3 regions of the Carboxylicivirga caseinilyticus genome follow, and region 1 is predicted to be linked to each of the others. Evidence: riboswitches for the same ligand, from Rfam matches in the RefSeq annotation. Region 1 holds a riboswitch; each other region holds the start of a gene.
The links. A riboswitch is a leader RNA that binds a small molecule or an ion and turns the genes downstream of it on or off. The one in region 1 is predicted to bind cobalamin.
Positions count from the first base shown of each region.

Region 1 (10,045 bases):
ATGAGTTTATTCGAAACAGGTTACAACTGGGCTAAGACAGTTACTGCATCTATGGGTAACGAAAAAATTCAGGGATATTTCTCATATACCAATACTGAGGCAAAAGGTATTGTAAAAGGTAACGAATTGGATCGTCACAACTTAAACATTCGTTTAACAAGTGATTTGTCTGACAAATTACATTTAGATTCAAAAGCTAACTTTATCTCACAAACAATTGAAAATCCACTTAACACAGGTGAGAGTTCAGTTGGTGAGGCAGTTTACACAATGATCAGAAGTATGCCTTTTGAGCAAATTGAGCAATATCAATATACCGATGCTTCAGGCTTATTGCAATATAACTGGCCAAACCCTACATCAGTAGGTGGATTGGGAGGTAACCCATATTGGTATGCATTAAATCGTCCTTACACAGAAGTAAGAAATCGTTTTATCGGTTTTGCCTCTTTAAAATATGATTTAACTAAAGATTTGAGCTTAATGGTACGTTCAGGTATCGATCAAGCATCAAACAAAGCTGTTTCTAAGCAATATGCTTCTTTATCAGTTTTGGGTAACGACTATGGTAGCTATTCAGAAACATCTGGACAGACAATGGAATTAAACTCTGATTTCTTACTATCATATAACAAAGATTTTGGTGATTTCAGATTAGGATTAAACGTGGGTGGTAACTCGTTATACCAAAAACGTTCTTCTTTAAGTGCTGGTGGTCAGTTAAGCCGTAGAAACTTCTTTGCGCTAAGCAACCTTCAGACATCAACACCAACATCAAGTTTCTATGAAAAGAAAATGAACTCGTTGTATGCATTTGGTCAATTAGGTTATAAAGAATATTTGTACCTGGATGTAACAACTCGTAACGACTGGTCATCTACTTTGCCAGCTGATAACCGTTCTTACTTCTATCCTTCGGTAGGTTTAACTGCTGTATTGAGCGATATGTTTGATATTAGGTCAGATTTCCTTACTTTCTTGAAAGCACGTGGTTCATATGCTCAGGTGAGTAACGATACTGATCCTTATCGTTTAAGTAATGAGTTATTGTACTACAGATTTAATGGTGGTGTAGTACTTTCATCTACAGTTAAAAATAACGAGAACCTAAAGCCAGAAATCTCAGCTTCAACAGAATTTGGTGTTGATGCCCGTTTCTTCGGAAACAAGATTGGTTTGGATTTTACTTATTTTAAAACCAATACAAGCAACCAGATTTTTACAATCAATGTACCTGAAGTATCAGGATATTCTACTGAGTATGTTAACGGTGGAGAGATTGAGAACAAAGGTATTGAATTAACTTTCAATGCCGATGTATTGCACCGTGCTGATTTCTCATGGGACCTGACTGCTAACTTTGCTAAATACAAAACAACCGTATTGAGCATTATGGAAGGTCGCGATGAGTTATCAATCACAACCGGATATGAACGTGTTGCGCAAACTATTGTAAAAGAAGGCGGAGAGTATGGTGATTTGTATATCAGAGGTTTTGCAAGAAACGATGATGGACAGATTATTGTAAATGAAATTACTGGATTACCTGAAACAACATCAGGATTTGATGTGTATGCTGGTAACTTCAATCCAGACTGGACAGCAGGTTTAACTAACCGTTTTAATTATAAAAATTTCACATTAAGCTTCCTGGTTGATTTCCGTATTGGTGGTGAAGTAATTTCTTATACTCAGGCTCGTATGGCTGGTGCTGGTGTGAGCGATATCACATTAAACGGTCGTACTGACGGTTTTGTAGTTGATGGTGTAAATGCTATTACAGATGAAGCTACTGGAGCTGTATCGTATGTTACAAATACAACATCAGTTTTAGCAGAAGATTACTGGACTAAAGTTGCCAGTCGTGATCCAGCCTCAGCTGAAGACTTTGTGTTTGATGCAACCAACATTCGTCTACGTGAATTAGTTTTAGGTTATTCTTTACCAAAGAGTGTTCTAGGTAACGGTCCTTTTGCTGGTGTTAACTTCTCAGTTGTAGGTCGTAACTTGTTATTCTTCATGAATAATGCTAAATACTTCGATCCGGAACAAGGTGTTGGTGTTGGTAACCTTCAGGGTATTGAATCATTTAACATCCCTGCAACACGCGAATTTGGTTTTAACGTGAAATTGGATTTTTAAAAAATTGGAGATATGAAAAAATATATAGCAACAATATTTTCAGCAGTATTCCTATTGTATGTAACAGGATGTACATCAGATTTCGACGAAATCAATACCAATCCTAATACACTTACTTCTGATCAATTGGATGCCTCTATGGCAGGACCTTCATTTGCTAATGCGCAATACAAAGGTTTAGGAAATGCTTCTTGGAGTATTTCTGGTGATGACTACGGAACTTATGGTTTGGCAACAATGTTGCATTCTATGCTTTTTGTTCACTATTTCTCATGTGGAAGTACTGGATGGCAAACTGAACGTAACGGTGTTAACGATGGATGGAGAAGTCGTGGATGGTTACGTTTCTATACCTTAGCTGTTCCTTCGTTACGTAATGCTTATACAGCTGCCGAAGGCGACGAAGAAGCATTAGCTGTTTTGGATATCTGGAAAGTATTTATGTATCACCGTTTCACCGACTCTTGGGGACCGATAGCTTATTCAGCTGCCGGACAAGGAGGTGCTTCAGTAGCATACGATTTACAGGAAGATATGTATGATGATTTCTTTGCATTGTTAGAGAATGCGAACGAAACACTTAGCGGATTAAATGGTACAGTAGGTATTTTTAAAGATTACGATGCTATCTATGGTGGTGACACTGAGCTTTGGAGAAAATTTGCTAACTCAATGCGTTTGCGTTTAGCATTACGTATCTCAGATATCGATCCATCTCGTGCACAGGAAATAGCTGAAGCTGCGGTGGCTGCTGGTGTAATGGAAAGCAATGATGATTGTGCTTATTTTGCAGTGACTTCTGATACTTACAATAACTTTGTTGATATTGCTAAATATTGGGGATTCTATATGTCAGCTGATATGGAAAGTATCTTGAAAGGATACAACGATCCTCGTATGGAGATCTGGTATGGTACCAACGGTGAAGGAGAGTACATTGGTCAGCCAAATGGTGGTGGTACTACCCGTGACTGGAGTACATCTGTTTTAAGTCAATCGAACCAGGAAACTACATTTGGTGACAATACAGGTCATGATATTGAAGTTATGATGGCTGCAGAATCTTATTTCAACCGTGCAGAATGTGCATTGAAAGGCTGGAATATGAGCGGCACTGCTAAAGATTTGTACGAAGAAGGTGTTCGTTTATCATTATCACAATGGGGTGTTAGCGATGCATCTGCAATTGATACTTACCTTGCTGGAACTACAACGGCTGTTGAACCAACTTTAGCTGTTGAGTATACTAAAGTAGGTGGTAGTGCTACTCCTCCTGTTGACGTTCCTGTATCATGGGGGGCAACAGAAGCTGAGCAATTAAAGCAGATTGCAGTACAAAAATATCTGGCTCTTTTCCCTGAGTCATGGGAAACATGGGCAGACCTTCGTCGTTCAGATGCCGATATTCTTTATCCTTTATTGTATACTGAGGATGCTGACGGTAATTATGGAGTAATGCGAAGATTAACTTATGTGCCTACCGAGTATAGTACTAACGAAGCAGCTGTTAATGAAGCAGTAAGTTCGTTGTCAGGTGGTGATAAAGGTAGCGTAAGAGTATGGTGGGATGTAAATTAACCATTTATCAGTTATAATTAATGAAAGAGGAAATTCTGCAAAGGGTTTCCTCTTTTTACTCTGTGATAATTGATAACTTTAATGAACAGGTAATATGATATTAAGCGTTTATAAAACCTTAAAAATGAAATTTAATTTACTGATCCTGTTTTTTGTATTTATCACATTGAATGGATGTCAGAAATCTGTTTCAACTATTGATTTAATGCGAAATAATCATTCGGATTATCAAATAGTTGTTGCATCAAATGCTGATAGTACAACCTTGTTTGCTGCTCGTCAATTACAGGAGTTTATTCAGAAAGTGTCTGGTGTAAGTCTCTCTCTAAGTAATGAGGCAATAGCTGATGAAAGTACCATTTTTATTGGTAACGATTTGCTTAATCAACAAGCTCTGGGGATAGATTCTATGGATGAGGATGGGTTTATCATTTCAATAAAGGATAGGGAGATTATTTTATGTGGAGAAAACGGAAAAGCTAATTTGTATGCTGTATATACCTTTCTGGAAGAACATGTTGGATGTAATATGTTAACCCCAACAGAATACTTTATTCCTGAAAAAGAAAGGATTGTTCTTAACGAAGGTTTAAAAGTGTATGAACCAGATTTTACTTTGCGTAAACTTTGCTTTGATGATGATGAATTTCATGATTATAAGAATTGGAATAAACTGGAAGATCTTGATGAGTGGGGATTGTTTGTTCATACTTTTCAGCATTTAATTCCGCCTGAAAAGTATTTCGACAGTCATCCTGAGTATTTTTCACTGGTTGGTAATCATCGATTAAAAGATGGGCAATTGTGTTTGAGTAATGCGGGTACAATTCAAACCTTGATTGAAAACCTCGGAGTCATGATGGCTCAACATCCTGAAAAGAAATACTGGTCGGTGTCGCAAAATGATTGTTTTAATTATTGCGAATGTGAAGACTGCAAAGCCTTATATAAGAAATATGGGGATATTTCAGGAGCTTACATTCAAATGGCCAATCAGATAGCATCTAAGTTTCCTGATAAAGTAATATCAACATTGGCATATAATTTTACACGTTCGGCTCCTGAAAATATTAAACCATTACCGAACGTTAACATCATGTTTTGTTCCATTGAATGTAACCGAAGTATGCCATTGGCAGATGATGAGCGTAGTGCTGATTTTGTCACAGATATGGAAGACTGGAGTCGCTTATCGGATAATATTTTTGCCTGGGATTATGTAGTACAGTTTAAAAACTATTTAACTCCGTTTCCAAATTTTACTGTGTTGCAACCTAATCTTCGCTTTTTTCATCAACATGGTGTTAAAATCATGTTTGAGCAAGGGAGTGGTCATAATTGGTCGGATTTGAACGAGTTGAAGCAATATCTGCTTTCAAAATTAATGTGGGATGTCAATGCAAATGCTGATTCAATAATTAATGATTTTATAGCTAAATATTATGGCGATGCAGCTCCTTTTATTCGTTCATATTTTGATGCAACTCAACAAAACCTGAAAAAATTCGAACAAACAGAACGATTGGATATTTACGGATTTCCTGCAGATTATTTGGATTCATATCTGGCGCCTCAGTATCTGAACGACTATAAGGAAATAATGGATAGGGCAGAAGAGGCTGTTAAAAATGATCCAGTGTACCTAAAAAGGGTTCAACGTGCCCGGTTAGCGGTTGATTTTGCATATCTTGATATTGCATTAAATGAAGAACCTGATGGTATTTCGTATTTCGATAGAAGTGTTGATACTATTGTCGTTAAACAAGAAATGTTAGAATATCTCAATCGATTTACGATCAATTCAATTAATACCGGAGCTGTAAATATTAATGAACGACTTTTTAAGACGGATGATTATCGTACTTATGCTTTAAGTAAGTTAAAACGAATAACAGCCTTAAATAAAGCTAAAGGAAAGAATATTAAAATATTAAGCCTATACAGTGATAAGTATCCTGTTGGAGGAGCTTCGGCTTTAAACGATGGAGTGGTTGGAGAATTGGATTTTCACCAGAAATGGTTAGGGTTTGAAGGTGATGATATGATTCTTCTTGTTGATTTGGAATCACAGGAGGAAGTTCATAAAGTGAACATGAACTTTTTGAAGGCTATTAATTCTTGGACTTTTCTTCCATTGGAAGTTAAAGTTGAAGGGTCAATCGATGGCAAAGTGTTTAAAGAGTTGGGAAGAATAAAAAATAAGGATGAAGACAGAGGTTTTTTAGTACAGTCAATACCCTTTACGATCCAATTTGAGACAGAAAAATACAGATATTTAAAAGTAACAGCTAAATCAATGAAACAATGTCCTGAATGGCATCGGGGTTTTGGTAACCCAAGCTGGATGTTTGTTGATGAGTTGATTATTCAATAATTATATTTCTATAAAGGTCAGGATAATTAATGGTTTCCTGACCTTTTTTAGGATAATTGCTTTTATGAGATTAAAGTTAATCTAACTTTTTTATTAGTTGAAATATACTATTGAAAGAACTTTATATTAGAGATAAAAGTGCATGTTATTAGTGTTTTTTAATTCATAAAAATATTTGAGTTACTCAGAATCAGTTATCATTCTTTCGCATATATTTGGATAACATATTGATGAATATTTTATGACCATAGTGCACAAAGTCCGTGCTGTTGAGAGATTATTCAAAACACTGGAAAAAGACGTTCAAAAACTAAAAGAACAAACCGGTATTAGCTGTGCTAATAATTGCATAAAGTGTTGTACAACCTCCAATATTGAGGCAACACCAGTTGAGTTTTATCCATTGGCATACCATTTGGTTAAAAATGATTTATCCAACGATATTTTATCTCGAATTGATCAGGTTAATAATTCTGCTATTTGTCCTCTTTTGGATACATTCTCCATCAATGGTTCCAGAATTGGATGCATGTTTTACGAGCAGAGGGGACTAATCTGCAGAATTTTTGGATATACCTATCGTGTAAATAAATACGATCAACGTGTTCTTGCCACCTGTAAAACCATACAAACTGAACATCAGAATGGGGTAGTCATAGCTAATGAAATACTTCGCTTAAAACCATTGGGTCCCAAAGCAACCGATTATTATCAGCGGTTGCAGTTTGTCGATTATAATAAGGCACAAAAAATGTATCCTATTGGAGAAGCCATTAAAATAGCGATTGAAACCATTGCCACCCACTTTCATTATAAAAAGGGTAAGGCAATGTAATTCTTATGGATTTCGTTTAACCAAAGCTACTATCTCACGAGCAGACTCATGACGTGTCAATAGCATGGGAATTGAAACACCAACAGAAATGGACAATAATACAAATACAGCATTTAAACCATTACTGGTTACATTATGCAGCACTTCTACGTATTGATCCGGATTCAGATCTTGTGTTAATTGTATTAAACCCAGCATGGTACGGTATGAAAATGCCCCGGGTATCATCGAAATGATTGATGGGATGGCAAATACATACATGGGTGAGAGTTTGTTTTGTGCTGCACTGATACTTAAAAATCCTACTACAATTGCAGCTAAAAAGCTGGCAGTAATTACATGCATACCAAACTCCATTGTAACATATTTGGTGAGGCCGCAAACTGCTCCCATTCCCAGAATTACAATTAAAGTACGATGGGGTACATTAAATAAAACAGCAAATCCTATTGAGGCCAGTGCAGGCCATAACATATGTTCGAAAATTGAAAGTACAGTCATCTCTTAAATCTGATAAATTAATAATGATAAAGCCAATCCCAGTGCGATAGATAAAACGATTACCATTCCGTGCATACCTCTCACAATTCCATTCATAATATTACCATCAATAATATCTGAAAAGGAGTTGACTAATGGTACTCCTGGAATCAGGTATAAAACAGAGGTTGCAAATGCATATTCAGGATGATCTCCTAAATTGAATTTAACAGCTAAACCTGATATCAATGAAGAAGCAAGAGAAGCAAAAAAGATACATATGTATGGATTAAAGGTTTTTTTAACAGCCTCCTGACGAACAAATAAGCCAACGAAGGTAGCTCCGAAAGCTATACTCATTTCAATCATTCCTCCACCAAACAAACGACAAAATGATAAATCGGCAAGACTTACCAGTAAGAGTATAATGATTCGGGGATAATGTGGAAGGCTTTTTAATCGCTCAATCTCTTTCTCAATTTCGTCCAACGACCATTTCTCACTTACAATGCGCCAACTCATGTTGCTGATGCCACTAACCAGACGGAAATTAACCCCATGGGGTGAAGTACGTTTTAGTTGGTTGAATGAGTGCTGATCGTCTTTGTCGTCGATATGTAGCATTAAAGCACGGTGAGTAATCAATAACTCAAGATTATAGCCAAAGGCTTTAGCTATTCGGTTAAGTGTTACTCTGATTCGCATACTGTTGGCTCCGTAACTCATAAGTAAGGAACCAATTTCCAGTAGAATGGATCCGAACCGTTCTACCTGATCTTTATGGATACTTTTTTCCATAGCTGTTACTGTTTGTGTTTTATTTAATTTCTTAAATACAACTGTTCGATTCCATGTCCCCCCAAACAGCTATTTTGAAGTTGCAAAGATAGAAAGAGTAATTCAATGCTACTGCTATAAAATGATGTTTTATTTCTGTAATGTGTGGGTTTTAAGATATTTTGTGAGAAAAAACGAGAAAATTAAGAAATGGATGTTTAAAAACAGAGGGTGGTGGCTTATAATTTAGTTATTAGAGGCATAGTTAAAAAAGAAAAAATGGACGGTAATGTCAGCTAATATAATTTTAAAATATCTATCTGTCTTTAGTAAGGTTTCACACATTCTTTCTATATTTTTGCGTTCGTATTCGGTTCTTATCGATTAAAAGGGAATCCTGTTAGAGTCAGGAACTATCCCCGTAGCTGTAAGTTCCAATGAAATGTTTTATCATGCAAGCCACTGTTGTATGAATGAATGGGAAGGCGATAAAACAGGAACAAGTCAGAAGACCTGCCGGATATAAGTATCGTAGCTTTCGGGAGAAAGGCAGAAGATAATAACTTCGCGAAAAATTCTTTTCATTTTCCCGCATCTACTTTGTGATGAATGTTTAATCTTTAATAAATATCAATGAAAAAAGTAGTGCTTTTAGTTTTGTTGTTAGGTGTTTTCAATACTCTTATTGTTGATGCTCATGTGCCATTTTTAAAGCCTAACCAGTTTATTATATTGCATAACCGATTGCAAATAGAATCTTCCTTTACTGAGTTTCCTTTTCAGGCAGATTTTGCCATGGTGGCTCCATTTTATACCATGTTTGGACCTAATGGAGAGGAGGTTCTGGAACCAACTGCAAAAACATGTGCAGCCTGCTACCTCGAGCCGGTAATATCTGGCGAAGGAACCTATCGAATTCATGCTGCTTTGCGTAAAGGACCCAAATACAAGGCAATCGAAACAGCCGATGGCAAGCTTTATTTTTCTGATGAAATAAAAAAGCATGAAGGCACCTTAACAAGTCTTCAATATTACAGTAGTGCTGATACTTATCTGATGAAGGGAAATGCTAATTATAAGACTCATTTGGTTGGCAAAGGAGTTGAAATTATACCATTATCATCACCCAATGAAATGATTTTCAATCAGAAAACTGAGTTTAAAGTTTATCATGATGGAACACCTGTAGCGAATGCCCGAATTGTGGTGGTTTATAACAATGAGCATTACGAAAAGAAAAGAATAGAGGACTTGTATGATGTTGAGAATGTTAGAGAAAGTAGTATATATGCCAATGAAGAAGGAGTGTTTACATTTACACCTAAAAAAGCTGGACTTGTTTTGTTATTTGTCACCATACATAAGAAGATAGATGACACACTATGGGAAAGTTACAATACTTCACTTACTTTGGAAGTTCATCTGTCAGAATAAATCTGAGCTTGTATTACCACACAACCTTATGGGTTTAATTAGTCGTTGATCGTTTGAAGTTTTCAAGTGCATTGATTGCATCTCAGTTACTTTTTTAACTGAATGGTCATGATTAACAGACGAAGCTTCATATTTACCGAATAGAAATCCACCCAAGATTATTAGTGGCATGAGTATTAGAAAATTCTTTAACATGACTCCTGTTTTTAATTAATTGTATTTGTTTTTAATGATTTGATAGATTCAAAAGTACTTTAGAAGAGTGCCTGACTAAAACGACAATTCGAAAAGGGTAAGGAGGCTTTTAAGGATATTCAGTAAATTCGGGACTGTATGATGTTGGTAACTGAAGGTTTTCTTCTTGATTTCTGCAATAAACCATTTGATATGATTTATATTTACGGATTATTGCAAATAGTTTTAGT
Region 1 is NZ_JBNGOX010000014.1:101,459-111,503, reverse strand. It holds gene ACRD62_RS09525 (SusC/RagA family TonB-linked outer membrane protein) at 1-2,142, shown strand, start outside; gene ACRD62_RS09520 (SusD/RagB family nutrient-binding outer membrane lipoprotein) at 2,155-3,720, shown strand; gene ACRD62_RS09515 (DUF4838 domain-containing protein) at 3,845-6,094, shown strand; gene ACRD62_RS09510 (YkgJ family cysteine cluster protein) at 6,336-6,929, shown strand; gene ACRD62_RS09505 (threonine/serine exporter family protein) at 6,933-7,430, opposite strand; gene ACRD62_RS09500 (threonine/serine exporter family protein) at 7,434-8,207, opposite strand; cobalamin riboswitch at 8,541-8,721, shown strand; gene ACRD62_RS09495 (DUF4198 domain-containing protein) at 8,820-9,620, shown strand.

Region 2 (10,045 bases), on a different contig from region 1:
CTCTAACGAGACTTTTGTTATCGATTTGGCCAAAGCACCTCACATGCTTGTAGCCGGGGCTACGGGACAAGGAAAATCGGTTGGATTAAATGCGATTATATCTTCTTTGCTTTACAAGAAGCACCCTTCGCAATTAAAGTTTGTAATGGTAGACCCTAAGAAAGTGGAACTTAACATCTATTCTAAAATAGAACGCCATTTCTTAGCAAAACTACCAGATGAAGAGGAATCAATCATCACCGATGTACAAAAAGTGGTTAATACTCTTAACTCTTTAGCCATCGAAATGGATAATCGTTACGAGTTATTAAAGGGAGCTCATGCCCGAAACATTAAAGAATACAATCACAAGTTTGTTAAGCGAAATCTTAATCCAGAAAAAGGTCATCGTTTCTTACCATATATCGTAGTTATTATAGATGAGTTTGCTGATTTAATAATGACAGCAGGTAAAGAAGTAGAATTACCTATTGCTCGTATTGCTCAGCTTGCACGTGCTGTAGGTATTCATATGATTATTGCCACTCAACGTCCATCGACCAATATTATTACAGGTGTTATTAAAGCAAACTTCCCTACCCGGGTTGCCTTTAAAGTTGCCTCGATGATTGACTCAAGGACTATTTTGGATTCTCCGGGAGCCAACCAGTTAATTGGTCGTGGTGATATGCTTATATCTCAGGGAAGTGATTTAGTAAGGGTTCAGTGTGCTTTTGTTGATACACCGGAGGTTGAGCGAATAAACGATTATATTGGCGAACAAAGGGGCTATACTTCTGCTTTCCTTCTTCCTGAATATTCTGGTAGTGATAGTGGAGGAACTGAACCCGGAGATGTTGATCTTTCAAAAAGAGACCAGATGTTTGAAGAAGCAGCCCGTATTGTAGTTGCCAATCAATCAGGATCTACATCTCTTATTCAAAGGCGTTTCTCCATTGGTTACAATCGTGCCGGTAGAATCATTGATCAGCTGGAAGCAGCAGGTATTGTTGGACCATTTGAAGGTAGTAAGGCTCGTCAGGTTTTAATAGCTAATGAACTGGAGTTGGAAAGGCATCTAAGTCAGTTTAATTAATTTTGGAATAATAATTGATAAGAATATAGAAAAACAATTTATATGAAGACATTCTATTCATTTCTACTTTTACTCGCAATAGCAGTTGGAGCTTCTGCTCAGTCCGCAGAAAAAGCAAAGGAAATTCTTGATAAAGTATCAGCCAAAACAAAAGCATATCCTTCCATTATAGCCGATTTCTCATTCAAAATGGAAAATCTGCAGGAAAATATTGAAGAGATATATGATGGCTCCATCATATTAAAAGGTAATAAATACAAAGTATCGTTAATGGATGTTGACACCTATTACGATGGAGAAGTTCTTTACACACATATGGTTGAAGCAGGTGAAGTAAATATTACAACCCCAGATCCAGATGATGAGGAAACACTAAATCCGGCTACTATATTTAATATATATCAGGATGGTTATAAACTTAACTATGTTGGTGATGGTGTTGCTGAAGGACGTGATGTACACGAAATTGACCTGTATCCTACTAATCGTGATAAACCTTATTCAAGAATTAAATTACTGGTATTTAAAGATGATCTGACATTATTTTCATTTCGTCAGATGGGAAAAGATGGCAACAACTATACAGTAATTGTTAAAAAGATGATTACTAACAAACAAGTTGATGATAAGAGTTTTGTCTTTGATTCTGCTGCCAACCCTGATGTTGATGTGATAGATATGAGATAATAATTAATTCAAGCATAAACTCAAATCCTGTCTATCGGCAGGATTTTTTTGTTATTTTTGCCACTTATCCAAAAATCTACATTTATCGATTTATTTAACTGTTTGAACTAAAACAGATAAATTAAGTTTACAGGATATGGAAGCAATATTGACCTATACAATCGACTTTTTCAATTCATTGTTTGACCTGCTTAAGGCAATGTCACCTTACCTTTTATTGGGTTTTTTCTTTGCAGGCATTTTGAAGGTTTGGTTCCCACAAAGCTGGATCGACAGATTCATGGGAAAAAGCAATCTTGGATCCGTTGTAAATACAGCCATTTTAGGCATTCCCCTCCCCTTATGCTCTTGCGGTGTAATACCAACCGGAATATCGTTTTATCGTAATGGCGCATCCAAAGGTTCAAGCGTTAGTTTCTTAATTTCAACCCCTCAAACAGGTGTTGACTCTATTATGGTAACTTATTCATTATTAGGATTACCGTTTGCCATTATACGTGTTATTGTTGCCTTAATTACAGGTGTATTAGGAGGTGTAGCCACCAATACCATCGCAAAAGATGATAAGGTAGACGCTTCTAAATCAGGCGAAAGTTGTGAATCGGATAAGATGGGCACCAAACAAGGCTGGAAAGGTATCTTTCGATATGGTTTTTATGAATTTTTAATGGATATTGCCAAGTGGCTGGTAATAGGCATTCTAATTGCTGCTGTATTAGCCGTACTTATTCCTGATGATTTCTTTGCTAATTACCTGGATAATGAACCATTAAGCATGCTGATCATACTTCTTGCTTCAGTTCCGCTTTATCTTTGTGCTACAGCATCAGTGCCTATTGCAGCAGTTTTAATGCTAAAAGGGTTATCACCAGGTGCAGCTTTGGTTTTATTAATGGCAGGACCCGCAACCAATGCTGCCACAATTACCATCATTCAAAAAGTATTTGGATTAAAAACGCTTATCTCCTACCTCGGTTCAATAATTTTGGGAGCTATGGTTTTCGGTACTTTGATAAATGCCTTTTTACCCCGTGAATGGTTTACTCTAGCCGAACATGCCATGCACGAAGGGCATCGACATGAGCTATTACCAGAATGGTTTCAGTTACTATCAGCCATCACCCTTATTGCCTTAATAGTGAATGGTTATATTCAAAAATATCTCAAAAAACAAAGATTAAAAAAAGCCACAATTCAAACGGAACGACTTTCAAAATCAATCATATTTAATAACAACAATAAACCATCGGCAGGAGCGCCTGTTGTTCCTGTTTTTAACACATCATTTACCATGGCAAAACCTACTGTTAAAACAACTTATATTGTTGAAGGAATGACCTGTAGTCATTGCAAAATGAGCGTAGAAAAAAATCTAGGAAAATTAGATGGCATTGCTTCTGTTGAAGCTGACCCACAAAGTAATCGTGTTATTGTGGAAGCCTCTGAACAAGATAATGCAATTGTTGAATCTACAATTGAATCCCTTGGTTATTCGTATAAAGGATTAGCATAAAACTCGATAATAATATAAAAGCCCTGCAAACTAAACCATCTGTTTGCAGGGTTTCTTTTTTATTGAAATATCATCAAGTAAACAAAACTAGTCAGTCGTGCTTATTCATAAATTGAATCCTTTACAATTCTAAAACCAATATACCCTTCACGAACATTCTTGTCTTTAAAAGTCTTTAAAAGCTTATCGTCACCACTTTTCCAGGAATTACCCATTGCTATATTTTCACCATTCTCATTACTGCTCGAAATCCATTCCGAAACATTCCCATTCATGTTAGGAACTTCCATTTTTTTAACTTTCTGACTTTTCACATTATCAACCTTACTGCTTTTGACAGATGGACCAGGACAATATTGTTGAGCACAATACCACTCAGGCAATGTTGCTAACCGATAGCTCATTTGGGTTGGTTTACCTTTTTTCATCAATTCATTGTTTTCGATAGTTGTTCGCCAAATACAATAATACATTGCACCTTGCCTGGTAACCCCAACTACCGGATAATCGTCATATTTTTTGTCGGTAAAATAGTTTTGGTATAGTGTATACTCTTCACTGTTGATTGGATATTCATTGGCCATTGCAAAAGTATCTATCAGATTCGATAAAACATCTGCCATTTTGCATGAGACAATATACGATTTCAAGTCTTTTCTTAGTTCTTCAAAGGGTTTCGATTTCAAATCCACCCATTCAAGATTTCCATCAGGGTGTGCTTTCAAATAATCAACAAATGTTCTGAATTCTTTATTCGTAATCTCATTACTAATAAAAAAGGAACGCAAACTAACTTTTACTTCTCTGCTATCTGCTGAATTTTCATCCTGAAGAATTATTTCACCAGCTGGAATGAAAGTCATATTTTTTAATTTACTCTGCCCCAATGTCAAACCAGACCAAAAAAGCATTAATAGAATGACTATTTTTTTCATAGTTTTAATAATGTTGTAGTTTAATTATTATGTAATATTCAGAACTCCTAAATCTAACATTTATTGCTTATTTCTCTTTTAAATTAAAATGCTGATATCAAGTCCCGTATTGATTCATTTAAAAACTGAGTTTTGAAACATGAACATAAGCCACGGTAATGTAATAAACAACATTCATCTCATTGCATACCAATCTTACTTGATATGTTCACTGTCTATCCTTGCGGCACTACTTACTATCCTGAGTCTTCAATCGTCTACACAAACATCGACCATTACACATCCTAACCTCACTACGTCCAAATCTTTTTATTACTTTTGCATCACTAAGGTGCGCAAGCATAATAGGGAATCCGGTGCTCAGTAAGATGATATTCCGGAGCTGTCCCCGCAGCTGTAAGTCTCAATGTCAATAACATTATGTCACTGAATTTTAGATTATTCGGGAAGACGTTATTTGATAAGGGATGAGCCAGAATACCTGCCTTAGCATATAAACTTCGGGGTAAAGTAGTCAGATGCGCACGCTTGTGCTATTAATTCTTTCCACTTCCCTCCTGAAGATAATTGTTTAACTTTTAATGCATAAACAATGCAGGAGATTCAAATCAAAGGTATTGATCACACATTAGATCAAGCAATTACTGAAAAAATTAACGGTAAAACAAAACCGTTGGGTTCATTGGGCCAATTAGAAACCATTGGCGCCCAAATTTGTCGCATTCAACAAACTTTACATCCGAAGCTGAACCAACCGGCCATATTAGTTTGCGCGGGTGATCATGGTATAACCCACGAAGGGATTAGTCCTTTTCCGCAGGAAGTAACCTTTCAAATGGTAATGAATTTTCTTGCTGGCGGAGCAGCAATTAATGTATTCAGCCGTCAACATCAGATTAACCTTTTGGTAGCCGACACCGGTGTTAATTACGACTTTGAAGCTAATGATCAATTAATAAACAAAAAAGTAGCTAAAGGAACACGTAATTTTGCCGTTGAACCAGCCATGACATTAGAAGAATGTAGCCTAGCAATGCAAAATGGTGCTGATATTGTTACAGAATTACATCAAACAGGTACCAACATAATTGGTTTCGGTGAGATGGGCATTGGCAATACAACCTCTGCTTCTGCCCTTTTGTGTAAATATGCCAAAGTAAAACCAATTGATGCATGTGGTGCAGGCACCGGATTGGATGACAAAGGCATTCAGCACAAGGCCGATGTAATAACCAAAGCTCTTGATTTACACAAAAGCATAACTGATCCATTAGAAATTTTGGCTTGCTTTGGCGGTTTTGAAACAGCTACCATTTGTGGAGCCATGTTAAAAGCAGCCGAATTGAATATGATTATTATGGTAGATGGATTCATTGTAACATCAGCCTTACTGGCGGCTTACGCAATGCAACCACAAATACTGGACTATTGCATTTTCACGCATCAGAGCAATGAAAAAGGCCATCAATACATGCTTAAACATTTACGTGCAAATGCCCTTTTAAACATAGGCATGCGCCTTGGTGAAGGAACCGGAGCAGCAGTTGCATACCCATTGATTCAATCTGCGGTTGCCTTCATTAATGAGATGAGTAGCTTTGCTGATGCGGGCGTAAGTAACAGATAACACTATAAGCTATTAGCCGATAGCTATTGGCTAATAGCCTATTTCTCTTCTATCTTATAACTTAATAATAGCCATGAAGGAACAATTCAACCTTATATTAACTGCATTCGGTTTTTTTACCCGAATACCGATCCCTTTTAACATTGCATTTTCACAGGATAATCTGAACAAATGTAATCGTTATTTTCCTCTGGTTGGATATTTTGTGGGAGGATTATCAGCTCTTGTATACCTTTCAGCTTCTTACTTTCTGCCCGAGTCATTATCAATTTTGTTATCAATGGCTGCAAGTATCCTTCTGACTGGAGCTTTTCATGAAGATGGATTTGCAGATGTATGCGATGCATTTGGAGGAGGCTGGACGAAAGATAAAATTCTGACTATCATGAAAGATTCCCGTATTGGAGCCTATGGAGCCATTGGAATCATTCTTCTCTTGTTAACAAAATATACAGCAATTAATGACCTTCCTTCAGACATCATTGCCTTGTCGTTAATTACAGCTCATGTAATTAGTCGCTTTATGGCTGTATGGACTATGCATAGTCTTGATTATGTGCGCGAAGATGAAAGTAGTAAATCGAAACCAATAACAAAATCTTTGCAATCTAAAGATCTGTTTATTGCACTTGCCCTAACCATACCTTCTCTTTTTCTTTTAATGGATTTTAAAGTTCTTGTTATTATCCCAATTTTAATAATTAGTAAATTACTATTGGAACGATACTTTAAAAAATGGATAGGAGGATATACAGGTGATTGCCTTGGAACCATTCAACAAACAACCGAACTTTTAATTTACATTTGCCTAGTTGCGTTATTTCAACAATCGAACCATTTTTCATTTTTTAACTGATGCAGGAAATCTATTTAATTCGTCATACCACTCCAAAGGTTGAAAAAGGTATCTGTTATGGTCAACTTGATTTGGATATTACTGATAGTTATGAAGATGAACTTAAGCAAATTAGAAATACAATTCTGCACAAGCAATTTGACGATGTTTACTCAAGTCCGTTAATACGTTGTAGAAAGTTAGCCAACGATTTGTTTGAAAATGTATATATCCAGATTGATAATCGAATAATGGAACTCAATTTTGGCGACTGGGAAGGAAAACCTTGGAAAGAAATCGAAAGATTGAGCATTGATAAGTGGTCAAACGATTTCATTAATCAGAGTCCACCAAATGGTGAAAAGTTTTCAGAGTTAATCAGTCGGATAAATGAATTCTTCTCTATACTGAAAGAAAAAGTTCACAACAAAATTGCTATTGTTACACACTCAGGAGTAATAAGGGTTGTATTGATGAAATACTTATCCATTCCACCCGAAAATATTTTCAATCTAAATCTGAACTATGGCTGTGTTATTAAACTCACAATACACGATGGAGGCTATCATCAGGTTGAATTTTTAAAGGGATAGATGACAAAAATAATACTTATAACAGGTGGACAACGCTCAGGTAAAAGTCGATTTGCCCAGGAGTTGGCATTAAAACTAAGTGCAAATCCTGTTTACCTGGCAACATCGCGTATTTGGGATGATGAACATCGTCAACGCATAGTTCGTCACCAAAATGATCGTGGTCCTGAATGGACAAACATTGAAGAAGAAAAGCATTTATCAAAACACAGCCTGGAAGACAAAATTGTTTTGATTGATTGTGTAACTCTATGGCTAACCAATTTCTTTTTTGATAATAAGAGCGACATTGACCAATCACTACTTGAAGCAAAGGAAGAATTCAATAATCTTATACAACAGGATACGACCTTTATCTTCGTTACCAACGAAATTGGTCTTGGTGGCATGCCTGAAAATGACTTACAACGAAAATTTACTGATCTACAAGGCTGGATGAATCAGTACATCGCTCAAAAAGCAGACGAAGTATTTTTAATGGTTTCCGGAATACAGTTAAAAATAAAGTAACTTTTCTCCTCTTCTGTTTTTACTTTAACACATATAAAAACAGAAGGGACGCTTCACAACGTCCCTTCCTCACACAACTAAACCTTTAATCTACGTCCCACCACAGCTTAAAAGTTTAATATTTTCAAAATTATGGTTGAAACCATAATTTTGTATCCATTTCATCTCCACCAATTGCATCACCAGCACTCTTATAATTTAAAGAATTGATATTAGCTTCAACTAATGGATAGTTAGCTCTTGTGGGTAAATCTGTTAGACCTGAAACTAAAGTGGTGAAAGTATAAGTAAAGGTTGTTGTTGTTCCATCACCTAATGGTACAATTACACTATACTCATTTCCTGGTTTAGAAAAAGTTGTTGGATAACCAGTTCTTTTATATTCCGCCCAAGCCTCCTGAGGTTGCATATACAAAGCAATATACTTCTGTGTTAATACCGTTTCTTCACTAGCTGCAGGAAGTGTTGCAATATAAGCTTCTATATCAGCTGCAGGAACACCCCATTTTTCCATTGAAGCTTCAACACCTGCCTCATACCAATCTTGATCCCAACCATTCACTTCAGACAATAAGAAACATACTTCAGAATATTCCATATAGTATTCAGTATATTTTGAGTCTAAAATCGCTTCTCCAGGCAATGATTCCCATTTAAAATCACTTACAACATCTCTTGCCGCACCCACAGGAATACCAACATATTCACCTGAAGCATTAGGATCAACATAAATGCCTAAACGAGGATCTTCTCCAAAAGGACCTCTATCTCCTTTTAATAATTCAACAAATGTATTTGATGGTGCAAAATCTAATCTATTACTAATATAAAAAGCAGAATACATAGGAGCAGAATTTGCATCATTATCAGCTGTATATGTAACACCTGCACTATCATCATTGCCTTCCATAACTCCAGCAGAAATTGCTGCATTTATATGCTGAGTTGCTAATGAATTATTAGCCGCTTTAATACGATTTGCAATTCTTAACCTTAAAGAATTTGCAAATTTCTTCCATTGAACAGCATCTCCATCAAAAAAGCTATCACCTTCAATCATTGTTGCTGACGTATTAATCATGGCCTGAGCTTCATCTAACTCTTTTAATATATCTGCATAAATTTTTGATTGAGAAGCGTATACAGGTGCCATAACTGCATTGTCTCTTAACGATAAGCCTTGAAAATCAGCATCATCACTGCCATATGAATAATATGGAATATCTCCCCACTGATTAGCAGCTAATTGAAAAATATAAGCTAACATAATTCTTGCTGCAGCTATTTGATTTTCATTAGGACCATATGCCTCCATATCACCTTTGGTGGCTTCATCTGTATTTAATTCAATAATACTTTTTAGATCCATAGCATGACCATAAAGATCATTCCATGCAGCTTCATTAACCGTTTCTCTGTATTGATATCTATCCTCTTCAGTATAATTTATCTGTCCCCAATACTGGACCCAAAGCAAGGTTTGACGACCCGATAACCATGCATCACGAGTATCATCCATAAGTCTTTTTTGAACACTATTCATGATGCCCGAAGTTGGCACAATTGCAGCAGCATTAGGACTACTGTAGTACTCAACACCACAAGCAGTTAACGCAGCGGCAAACACCACAACCGTAATATATTTATATATTCTCATGATAATCAAATTAAATTAAAATGTTAAATTCAAGTTAAGTCCAAATGTGCGTGTAGCAGGCATAATACCACCTTCTAATCCTTGAACATTACCTGATCCACCAACAGTCGATTCTGGATCAATTCCTTTGTTACCCAAGCCCCAAACTGCAAGATTACGGCCGTAAACTGAAACTCTTGCATTACGAATAAAAGAAGTAATATGTGGCAAGGTATATCCTAATGTAATCTCTCTTAATTTCACATAAGAAGCATCAAAAATACTAGTCGCACTTGGTGTTCCATTTCCATGGTAATGATATTCACCGTAATCTACAGCCGATATATTAATATCATTCGCACGTGAAGAAGTTACATTACCATCATTATCATAGGCAGTTGCAATAACACCATCAAGAACAATTCCATCTTCACGGATAGTATTACCATTTGAAGTAGCCATAGCTGTCTTTTCATCCATACCAGAGTACATTGCCCACATATGTGTTAAAGAATAATAATTACCACCTTTTTGGATATCAATCAAAGCAGAGAAATCAAAGTTCTTATACGAAAAAGCATTTCTAATACCCATATTATAATCTGGTAAAGCAGACCCAATTGGCACTAACTCA
Region 2 is NZ_JBNGOX010000061.1:8,159-18,203, forward strand. It holds gene ACRD62_RS21180 (DNA translocase FtsK) at 1-1,075, shown strand, start outside; gene lolA1 (outer membrane lipoprotein periplasmic chaperone LolA1) at 1,118-1,762, shown strand; gene ACRD62_RS21190 (permease) at 1,899-3,275, shown strand; gene ACRD62_RS21195 (SUMF1/EgtB/PvdO family nonheme iron enzyme) at 3,377-4,210, opposite strand; cobalamin riboswitch at 4,523-4,713, shown strand; gene cobT (nicotinate-nucleotide--dimethylbenzimidazole phosphoribosyltransferase) at 4,803-5,837, shown strand; gene ACRD62_RS21205 (adenosylcobinamide-GDP ribazoletransferase) at 5,911-6,693, shown strand; gene cobC (alpha-ribazole phosphatase) at 6,693-7,265, shown strand; gene cobU (bifunctional adenosylcobinamide kinase/adenosylcobinamide-phosphate guanylyltransferase) at 7,266-7,775, shown strand; gene ACRD62_RS21220 (SusD/RagB family nutrient-binding outer membrane lipoprotein) at 7,906-9,432, opposite strand; gene ACRD62_RS21225 (SusC/RagA family TonB-linked outer membrane protein) at 9,448-10,045, opposite strand, start outside.
Region 2: linked by a shared signal. The riboswitch ahead of cobT (nicotinate-nucleotide--dimethylbenzimidazole phosphoribosyltransferase) and the one ahead of ACRD62_RS09495 (DUF4198 domain-containing protein) in region 1 are both predicted to bind cobalamin.

Region 3 (10,045 bases), on a different contig from region 1:
TTTTTCATACGCATCAGCAATTTCCTGCATAATTGGCTCCAGCATTGGTGGTACAAAACGCCCTCCATACTCACCGAAAAAGCCATCCTTATCAGGCATCACTGATTCGCTTAACTGAGCTTTGTTTAAATCGTTCATATTCTTATTTGTTTAAAATAAAAAAACCGCAGGCGGTAACCTACGGCTTTATAATCATATTGTAAGTTGGTCCGCCTAATGTATTATTAAACGACGCCAAAAAGTATCATGGATTAAATTATTCATATTTTCATCTTAGGTGAAACAAGTATAATTAATAAAATTTTAATCTCAAAAGCTAAAAACAATATATGCAAATTCATTTCATCATAGGGTATAAAAAAACCCGCAATATGCGGGTTTTAATAAATTACAAAAAATTTCTTTAGTAAATATAAGTAGTAAAAATAGGATTAATACCTACTTCATATTCCGAATCTAATACATATTTATCATCATCAAGTGTAAACACCAATAACTTTCCGTTGCCTGTTCCATTCTCCAGTAATCCATACAAATAACTTTTTGTATGATCAAAGTCGATTCTGTTTAATGCAACATCGCTATAAGTGCCAGTAATTGCTAACTGATCTTCCGTATTATCATCCTTGTAAACACTTCTGTAATATGTTCTTCCATGTACATAATAGATAAAACGTTTATCCTTCGATATTGCTAAAGCATTTGTTCCATTTCCTTCACTGTAACCTAAATCAACCATTAATTTTGGTTCGTGCACCAAACTATCAGTTACTATTTCATCAGTAACAAACTTTCTTTCGATTTTATACAGACTCTGGTTATTACCCGAGGCATCACCATCACAATACACCCAAATATTACGATCAATATCAACCACCATATCAACTGGCTGAACTCCTACATCAATCACATCAATTAATGAATCTTTGCTCATATCATAAACCGTAACAGTATTGCCATCCTTATTTTCACCACCACTGTTGGCTATATATAAGAATTTACCTGAACTGATTAATTTACCCGGACCTTCGCCAACTGGTAAAGTTGCAATTACTTCATGTGTATCTAGATCAATCTTAGCTATAATATTATCTTTGTCTGAATCTGCAACACCATTTCCACAGCTTACATATGCTGTTGTTTCATTTGCAAGTATTATATCATTTGGATTTGATAAACCATCGATGCTAGCTTCAACCTGAAAAGTCTCCATATTAATCATGTCAACGGTTCCTGATTGAGCGAATGAGATGTATCCCCGTCCATTTATATATTCACTGCTTCTTTTAACAGTAAAAGCGGTTGCTCCTGCTCCAAGTGTCTGTCCATTGTTTTTTTCCTGAAACAAGTTATTGGTAACCTCCATATTTTCAAAGTTGAAACGGCTAATTGTACTTGTTTCGCTGTTTCCTTTATTTAAAATAAAAGCACCTTGATAATCTTCAATTGTAGAGGTATCTATTTCGGTACACGATGAGATTACTAAAGCACCCAGGGTTAAGGTCAGAAATATTTTATTCATTTTATTCATCAATTATATTTTTCTTATGCATACTATTTGCCAAACGACCTCAAATATAATCTTCCTTTTTAAATTATCTGGTGTATCCATTGAATTTCTGAATCTGCTAAACAATATAAAATAACAAAGGCCTGCAAACGCAAGCCTTTATATAAGATTTATCAACTACTATACAAGTAGTAATCATATATTATTCAACATCAAGAATCCATGATGGTGCAATTCCTGTGCTAAATTCTTCCTGTAATTCGCCATTAGTATTGTAAAATGATAGTAGTCCATTTGCTGTTGTACTTTGAGAAACCATCACATAGACCAACTCTGTTTGTTTATTAAAGTACACACCATTAATACCACTAACTCCAGTCAACAAAGGTTCTGATTCAAAAGATTTTAATTCAGTATCAAAAACATAAATTCCACCACTATAATTATAGAAAGAATCATAACTACCTCCAACAACATAAATTTTGCTTTTGTCCTTATTAAATGACATTATAGAAGAATAATTAGAAGTAATACTAGATAATTCATAAGTTGCTTCCAAAGTTTTGGTTGTTGTATTAATGTATCCTAAACCAGCTGTTGTCGCACTTATACTATAAGTATCAGGTATGCTAACAAAAAGATTACCTTCGTCATCTTTTAAGAAATAAGAAGAAACACCTGGAACTCCTTCAATAAAGCTCACTTCTTCTGTTTCTAAATCAATCATACCAATTTTAGTATCATAGTTTAAGGCACAGAACAAAGTTCCATTTGCAATCACTAATCCTTCAGGACCACCTGGCATATCAATTGTTTTCTCAACTTCATTGGTTGTAACATTATACTTTGCAATATATCCCAATGAAGTATCGCCCCAAACATCACCACCCCAGCATGAGATATACAGATAGTTGCCTTCTCCAACACAAAAGCGTGGTTTTATTATATCGGTTGACACCCCATTACTGGTTTGTTCCAACGAAGATGCCTCAACAAAATATATTTCATCAACAGCATTTCCCATAAAGTAAATATCACCTTGGTACTCATATGCATATTGCGGTTTACCCGACATATCAACGCCATTTACTGCTTTATAAATCTCATTTTGAACTGTTGAATTCTCAAGGTCAATGTATGAAAGAGAGCCAACCGAACTTGAATAGCTACCATAATTTAAAACATAATGTCCGGTAATTTTTGCTTCTGGTGTTTCATTCTCTTCTTTCTCGCAAGATGCCAATAAAAAAGGCAATGCTAGAAACAAAACTAAGTACTTCTTCATCTTCATGATTAATGAATTATTTAAAATTTATAATTAATTGCTACTCTATAATTGATCTCAGGCATGGCATATTGATATTGATTCTGATATTGCTCACTCAATAGATTATTCACCTGAGCATCAAATCTTAACAAGTTATTTCCAAGGTTAAATTGATAGAAAGCAGAGCAATTTATTAGCTGATAAGCTGATAAATATTTACCTGCCTGATTGTAATATCTTCTTCCTGTATAATTACCATCCAGTATTATCCCTGCTCTTGAAAAAGTATATTGAATATATCCTGTTGCAATATATTTAGGTACATATTCCAGCTGTTGATCAATGATGTCGGTAATAAGATCAGATTCCTTTCTTACTGCAGGATTAAAAGTAAACCCTCCACCTATTTCAATTTGTTGTCTACCTAAATCACAATAGGCTCTTATAGTAGTTTCCAATCCTTTACTAATCACACGCATAACATTGTCGGCATACCAACCACTGCTTCCTTGTGTCCATAATAACCAATCATGAACATTCATATAAAATACATTGGTATTTAAACGAAAAGTCCATGTTTCATTATCTGAAAATAAGTAGCCCAGCCCCAACTCTGCACTCAAGGCATCTTCAGGTTTAATATTTCGGTTTCCTTCATATCCATCCTGCCCCCAGTATCGATCATTTAACGTTGGTATACGATATGCTCTTTGTATATTACCGAATAAATTAAGCGTTTGATTATTTTTATTGATTAGTCTCATCTCCAACCCCAAGGCAGGTGTAAAAGGAGCATTAAATCGACTTACAAATTGCTGTCTAAGGTTCAACGACAATTTCAACCAATCAATTGGAGTTGCTAATAAAGATGCATACAGAGAAGTTCTGTATTCTGAAATACTTTCATCGTAGGCATACACATCAGGTTTTATGAATAGATATCGTAAACCCAGTTGCATGCTTAACCAGTCTTTTTCCTTTTTTAAACCTCCTTCAGTTATCCATCGTTGGGTAGTAATTTTTTGTTCTTTACTACTGTAGTCAATATTATCATCAAAAACATAACCTCCTCCTAAATAAAAATTGCCAATATGAGAATTCTGATCATATTGAATCCAGGTTCTTATATTCTGATCTTCAATATATCTGGTATTAGGATTTGTATTTTCAGCCATATTTGGCTGTGCCTCATGTCGGTTTTTTGTCAACCAAATTACAGATGATAACATTCTGTTATCGTCCCATTTATAATTCAACTGCTGTATTAGATTAGCATTTTCTATTCGGGCATTTTTCTGCTTATCGCGATCATAAGATCTTGTTTCAAAATTATAATAGGCTGTATTTTCAAATGGGAAATCATTTTCCTTTTCGTAGTATACAAGACGTGTAACTGATTCTAACCGGCCATTACTTGCAAAAACTTTTGCTCCTGCCATATATTCACCAAAAGAACCCAGTGAAACTTTTCCTTCACCATTCACTCCGTTTTTAAATTTATTCTGAAGTTCAAGCCTTACATTTCCCCCAATAGAGCCTGAACCCAAGGTTGCAGAAGAACTACCAAAACTAATTTGTACCTGATCAAATAGAAAAACAGGAGCATTATTTGCATTGTAACTACCTAAAGTCTGAGAATTCAATTCAATGCCGCGAACACGCACTGATGTATGATTGTCTGATGTGCCCCTGAACCGAAAAGAGGCTAATCCTCCCGCGTCAGTTTTAATGTAAATAGGTTGATATCTTGAGATTAATTCAGTAAGACTTCCCTGTTCTACGGAGCTTTTTTGTAGCGGAGTAAAAGTTTCCTTCTTCGAACCAACCTGATATTGTTTAAGTTTAGTAACAACAACATCTACCGACTCTATATCATAGTGTTGTAAATAACCTGGCAATGAATCTTTAACCTCACCTTCAGCTTTTGTATCCATTATGGCCAAAAACACCAATAAACCAACTACAATAGTTTTAAACATTCACCAATACTTTATCAAAAAGCCGGTATCATAAAAGAAAAGGTAAACCTATCTTGTGTGATTGCCTAGCTCCCGAAGCTTAAATTAAGTTATTTGGCAGGTCTTCTGACTTATTCCGACTACAAACCGCCTTCCCGTTTTTGTTTCTTGTCTGATAGAAACTTATCCCCATTCGGAACCTTTTAAGGTAACAGTGGCTATGTTGGTTGTAGCATACTATCCTGATTATTTCAGGATCGGAACTTACAGCAGCGGGTACTGTTGCCGATTTTCACGGCATTCCCTATTATCTCAGAGTGCAGATATACACCCTTTGAACCAATCTGATCGCAAAAGTAATGGTTTTTTTTATGCTAAAGTATCTGAAACTAAATTATTTTCTAACCAGTTAGATTTTATATCCTTACCGTTCATATAAATATATTTCTTCTTGTGATGCTCAAAAAATAGCAACAATCATTAATGACAACAAGTTGGCTTACTCATATCCGGACTGATAAAAGGGATACCCAGATTCATTCCCCTAAGAATAAAGATGATACCTAAAATGATTATGAACACGGGAATAAACTTTTTAAGATGATAGAGGTATCTGCTTTTTATAATATCGGAGAAAAAAGCAACCGCGAACATCATGGGAAGCGTTCCTAATCCAAAGAAAAACATGGATAATACACTTTCAGCAAGAGTTAACGACAAAACAGCTTTGGATATTGCAACATAAACCAGTCCGCAAGGAAGAAACCCATTTAGAATACCAATGATAAACAAATTACCTATTTTTCTGCGGTTAAGGGAATCTCCTATTTTCTTCTTCAGTGTACCATAAATCGAATTGGTTATTTTATTACTTCCCTTGGGCAATTTTATTATTCCGGGAAGAACAACTGATAATATCATTATTACACCACAAACAATAGAAACTATATTTTGAATTCCCGAATGCTTGAGACCAACTCCCACAAAACCAAAGATCAAACCCAAGATACTGTAGGTTATAGCTCTGCCAATATTATACAAAAGGGCTCCAATTACTTTTTGCCATACTGATTTGACAGGCAAAGGAAGTGCCAATGCCAATGGACCACACATTCCAACGCAATGCAGACTGCCAAAAAAACCAATTACAAATCCTTCTAAAATACCCATGATAGTTAGTTTAGTCTATAAATAACGGAAGTTTTGTAAGATATTCCTGATTATTGGCTCCCCATTCAATGATAACCTCGTATTTACCGGATTTGAAATTCTCTTTATCAAAACTAGCGATAAAAGCAGTATCCAATTGTATTTCCTTTTCTATGTCTAATCGTTTATCGGATGGACGATAAATATGAATACTACCGGTTATTTCATCAGGTTTATCTGTGATCTTAGGAAATACTACTGCTAAATTTCCATTTACTTTAATATTGACTTTATCAGACAATGCATTGTAATTTTTCAGTTTTTCAATCTGGTTCTGATATTTCAATTCCTTTGGATAGTACTCATCGGTTACCATATCAATGCGTTCTCTGGTTGTGATATAAACCAAGGATAAAAATCCGGTAATACCTAACAGAATAACAACCACTAAACCGTGTCCCCAATTAAATTTCATATTAATATTATTATTAATGATTAGTTAGGCCCTACAAAAGTTGATTCAATTGTATCAATCAATTCATCACCATCATATATCCCAATCATAATTTTCGTACTGGCACCGTTCAATTGTTCTCTTGATAATTTCAGTAAAAAGGCCCCCTGAAGCTTTTCCTGTTCTTTTATTTTCATCATATGTCCCGCCAATTGCACTTCTCCTTCAGGAGAAAGTAATTTGATTGACAGGTCAGCTTCTTTAGTGGTTTTATTAACAATCTTATAATTATAAATGTTGCTAATACGTCCATCATCCAGGGTTTGATATAATGATCCTTGCACCCTCAAAATGGTTGTTTCAAAATCTGATCGTAGATTAAACAGTACAACTAAAACTCCGATTAATGCAACCAACAAGGTGGTATATGCAATAACCCTTGGAGTCCAACGAAACTTTTGTCCATTTTCTATATTGTTTTTTGAAGTGATCCGGATCAATCCCTTTGGTAATTTATAACGTTCCATCACACTATCACAAGCATCAATACATGCTGTACAATTGATGCATTCAAGTTGAATACCATCTCTAATGTCAATTCCGGTCGGACAAACAGTTGTACATTTATGACAATTAACACAATCTCCTTTACCAACAGCTTTACGATCCTCATCTTTACGCATCGGGCCTCTGTTCTCACCTCTTTTGTAGTCGTAAATTACAGTCAATGTGTTATTATCCACCAAAGCACCTTGTAATCGCCCATACGGACAAACCAAAGAACAAACCTGTTCACGAAAAAATGCAAAAACAAAATAAAATGCCGCAGTAAAAATCATAAGTGCAACAAACACACTAAAATTTTCTGTAGGAGAACCTTCTATGTATTTCTGAACCGTTTCAACACCCACAAAATATGATAACATGGTGTGTGTTATAACCAGAGAAATCAATATAAATATGGCATGTTTCAGACTATTACGCCAGAACTTATCAAAGGTATCTTCTCCGTTGTTTCTAATCCGTTGCTGATCTCCACTCCCCTCAATCCAATATTCAATTCTACGGAAAATAAGTTCCATAAATATTGTTTGAGGACAAGCCCAACCACACCAAACTCTACCATAAACAACAGTAAATGTTACTATTGAAATGATTATAGAAATTAAGCCAATAACAAATAAATGAAAATCCTGAGGCCAGAAAACAACTCCAAATAAAACAAACTTCCGATGTATAATATCAAACAACAGTAATGGCTCACCATCTATTTTAATATATGGAGCTGCAAATAAAAAGGTCAGTAATATGATTCCAACAATCGTTCGGGCATTATAATACTTACCTTTGGGTTGGTTAGCGAATATCCAGTTACGTTTGCCTTCCTCATTCATTGTGACAATTCGATCACGAAATGTCGGGTTATTATCATTTGTCATGAATATGGATTTAGTTCAGTTTGAGCATCTTTAAAAATAGTAATTCTGTTTGGAAACAAAAACGGGCAATGCAAATACATTACCCGTTACTATTTGAGAAATGTATTTTCAACTATTCTGCTGCCGGTACATACTTTTCACCTTGAGGTGCTTTAGGATTTGGAGGATTGGTTCCTTGCAGAGTTGTAATAAAACTGGCAACCTGATGTATTTGAGCATCTGAAATTTGTCCTTTCCAGGCAATCATTCCTTTTTCAATTACACCATTATTAATCACTGTCATTATATTTTCAAAACTACCTCCATGAATCCAGTATTCATCCGTTAAATTCGGTCCAACCAATCCTTGTCCTTCTGCTAAATGACAAACAGCACAATTAGTGGCAAAAACTTTAGCGCCTTTATCAATGTCTGTTTGGGCAGTCAAAGGAACACTATAGTCAACCTTAACTGTTTCAATGGAAATTCCACCGCCTCCTTCTGCCGCAACGGCTTCAACACCTGCAGCGGCTTCTTCCTGCATTTGAACAGCATACAATTCAGCCTCGTATTCATTCAGACCCACTTTACCATCACTAAAAAAATGGTATTTAGCCAAATAAACATAGGCGAACAAAATGCTGAAAATAAATATAAATGTCAGCCACCACGGAGGATTGTTAGCCAATTCTCTAATACCATCAAACTCGTGTTCAGGTACGAATTTATCATTGGTTAACGGATCAACCTCGGGCATTTTTTGGTCTTTCAAATTCTCTTCCATAGACGAAAATATTTAAAGACATTACTCTTTAAAGTTGTCTTTTATAGATTTAGTTAATTCTGATTCTCTTCCGGTAATTCGTCAGCTTTATCTGTGGCATAGTTTGAAACCTCCTCAATCATACCTTTATCCATTTTTATTACATACCATGTGATAAATAAAAACAGGGTAAAAAAAAGAATAAACGATATAATAGGGTATATCTCAATACCAGCAATATTTTCCAGATAATGTCTTACTAATTTCATAATCCTACCAATTAATCTGCTGTTTCATCTTCTGGTACTACTTTATAAATATCTGTACCAAGTCTTTGCAAATAAGCGATAAGTGCAATTATCTCTTTCTCACTGCTAGTTTCAATTCCTGCAGCTTTTAAACCTTCTGTAATCTTATCAGCCTGTGCCATATAGTCATCAACAGCCTTTTCATCATATCCTTCTTCATATGGTACTCCCAATGTTTGCATTGCTCTGATCTTTGCAGGGATACTTGCAATGTCGGCATCATCTTCGATTAACCATGGATATTTTGGCATGATAGAATTTTCGTTCAGCACCTGAGGATCCAACATGTGATTAAAGTGCCATGCATCTGGTTTGTATATTTTACCTGTCATAACACCTTCCCTGGCCAAATCAGGACCTGTACGTTTCGATCCCCACTGGAATGGATGATCATAAACAAATTCTCCAGCTTTTGAATATTCGCCGTAACGTTCTGTTTCTGAACGGAAAGGTCTTACCATTTGCGAATGACAATTATAACAACCTTCACGTACGTATATATCCCGTCCCTGCAATTCCAAAGGTGTATATGGTTTAACACTCGAGATAGTCGGAACATTTGATTTTATCAGGAATGTTGGTATTAACTCAACGAATGTACCTATCAAAACAACTACCAGGGAAAGCACCATAAACTGAACCGGTTTACGCTCCAGCCATCCATGGAATTTCTCACCCGGCTTTTTAGGGGTATAAGTTTCATCAATGGCCGTGGCTTCTTCGTTGGCAACTGATTTACCCAAACGTGCTGTTTTAATTAAATTATAGGTCATCAACACAGCTCCCATCAGGTAAATAAATCCACCAAATGCTCTCATGTAGTACATTGGACGAATTTGTGTTACTGTTTCAAGGAAATTTGGATATGCCAATAATCCATCTGCTGTAAACTCTTTCCACATCAAACTTTGGGTTAATCCGGCCCAATACATTGGAATTACCCAGAATAGTATTCCTAAAGTACCAATCCAGAAGTGAGCATTGGCAAGCTTTTGTGAATATAGTTTTGTTCGGAATATCTGAGGAACCAACCAATATAAAATACCAAATGTCAAAAACCCGTTCCAACCGAGTGTTCCTACATGCACGTGTGCCGGTGTCCAGTCAGTATAGTGACTGATGGCATTAACATTCTTCAAGGATAACATCGGACCTTCGAAAGTTGCCATTCCATACGCCGTTACGGCAACAACTAAAAACTTTAAGGTAGCACTTTCG
Region 3 is NZ_JBNGOX010000019.1:20,959-31,003, reverse strand. It holds gene trpB (tryptophan synthase subunit beta) at 1-138, opposite strand, end outside; gene ACRD62_RS11250 (YncE family protein) at 404-1,522, opposite strand; gene ACRD62_RS11245 (DUF5074 domain-containing protein) at 1,713-2,795, opposite strand; gene ACRD62_RS11240 (TonB-dependent receptor) at 2,816-4,756, opposite strand; cobalamin riboswitch at 4,835-5,094, opposite strand; gene ACRD62_RS11235 (sulfite exporter TauE/SafE family protein) at 5,216-5,905, opposite strand; gene ACRD62_RS11230 (FixH family protein) at 5,916-6,359, opposite strand; gene ccoG (cytochrome c oxidase accessory protein CcoG) at 6,380-7,777, opposite strand; gene ACRD62_RS11220 (c-type cytochrome) at 7,890-8,540, opposite strand; gene ACRD62_RS11215 (hypothetical protein) at 8,594-8,788, opposite strand; gene ccoN (cytochrome-c oxidase, cbb3-type subunit I) at 8,800-10,045, opposite strand, start outside.
Region 3: linked by a shared signal. The riboswitch ahead of ACRD62_RS11240 (TonB-dependent receptor) and the one ahead of ACRD62_RS09495 (DUF4198 domain-containing protein) in region 1 are both predicted to bind cobalamin.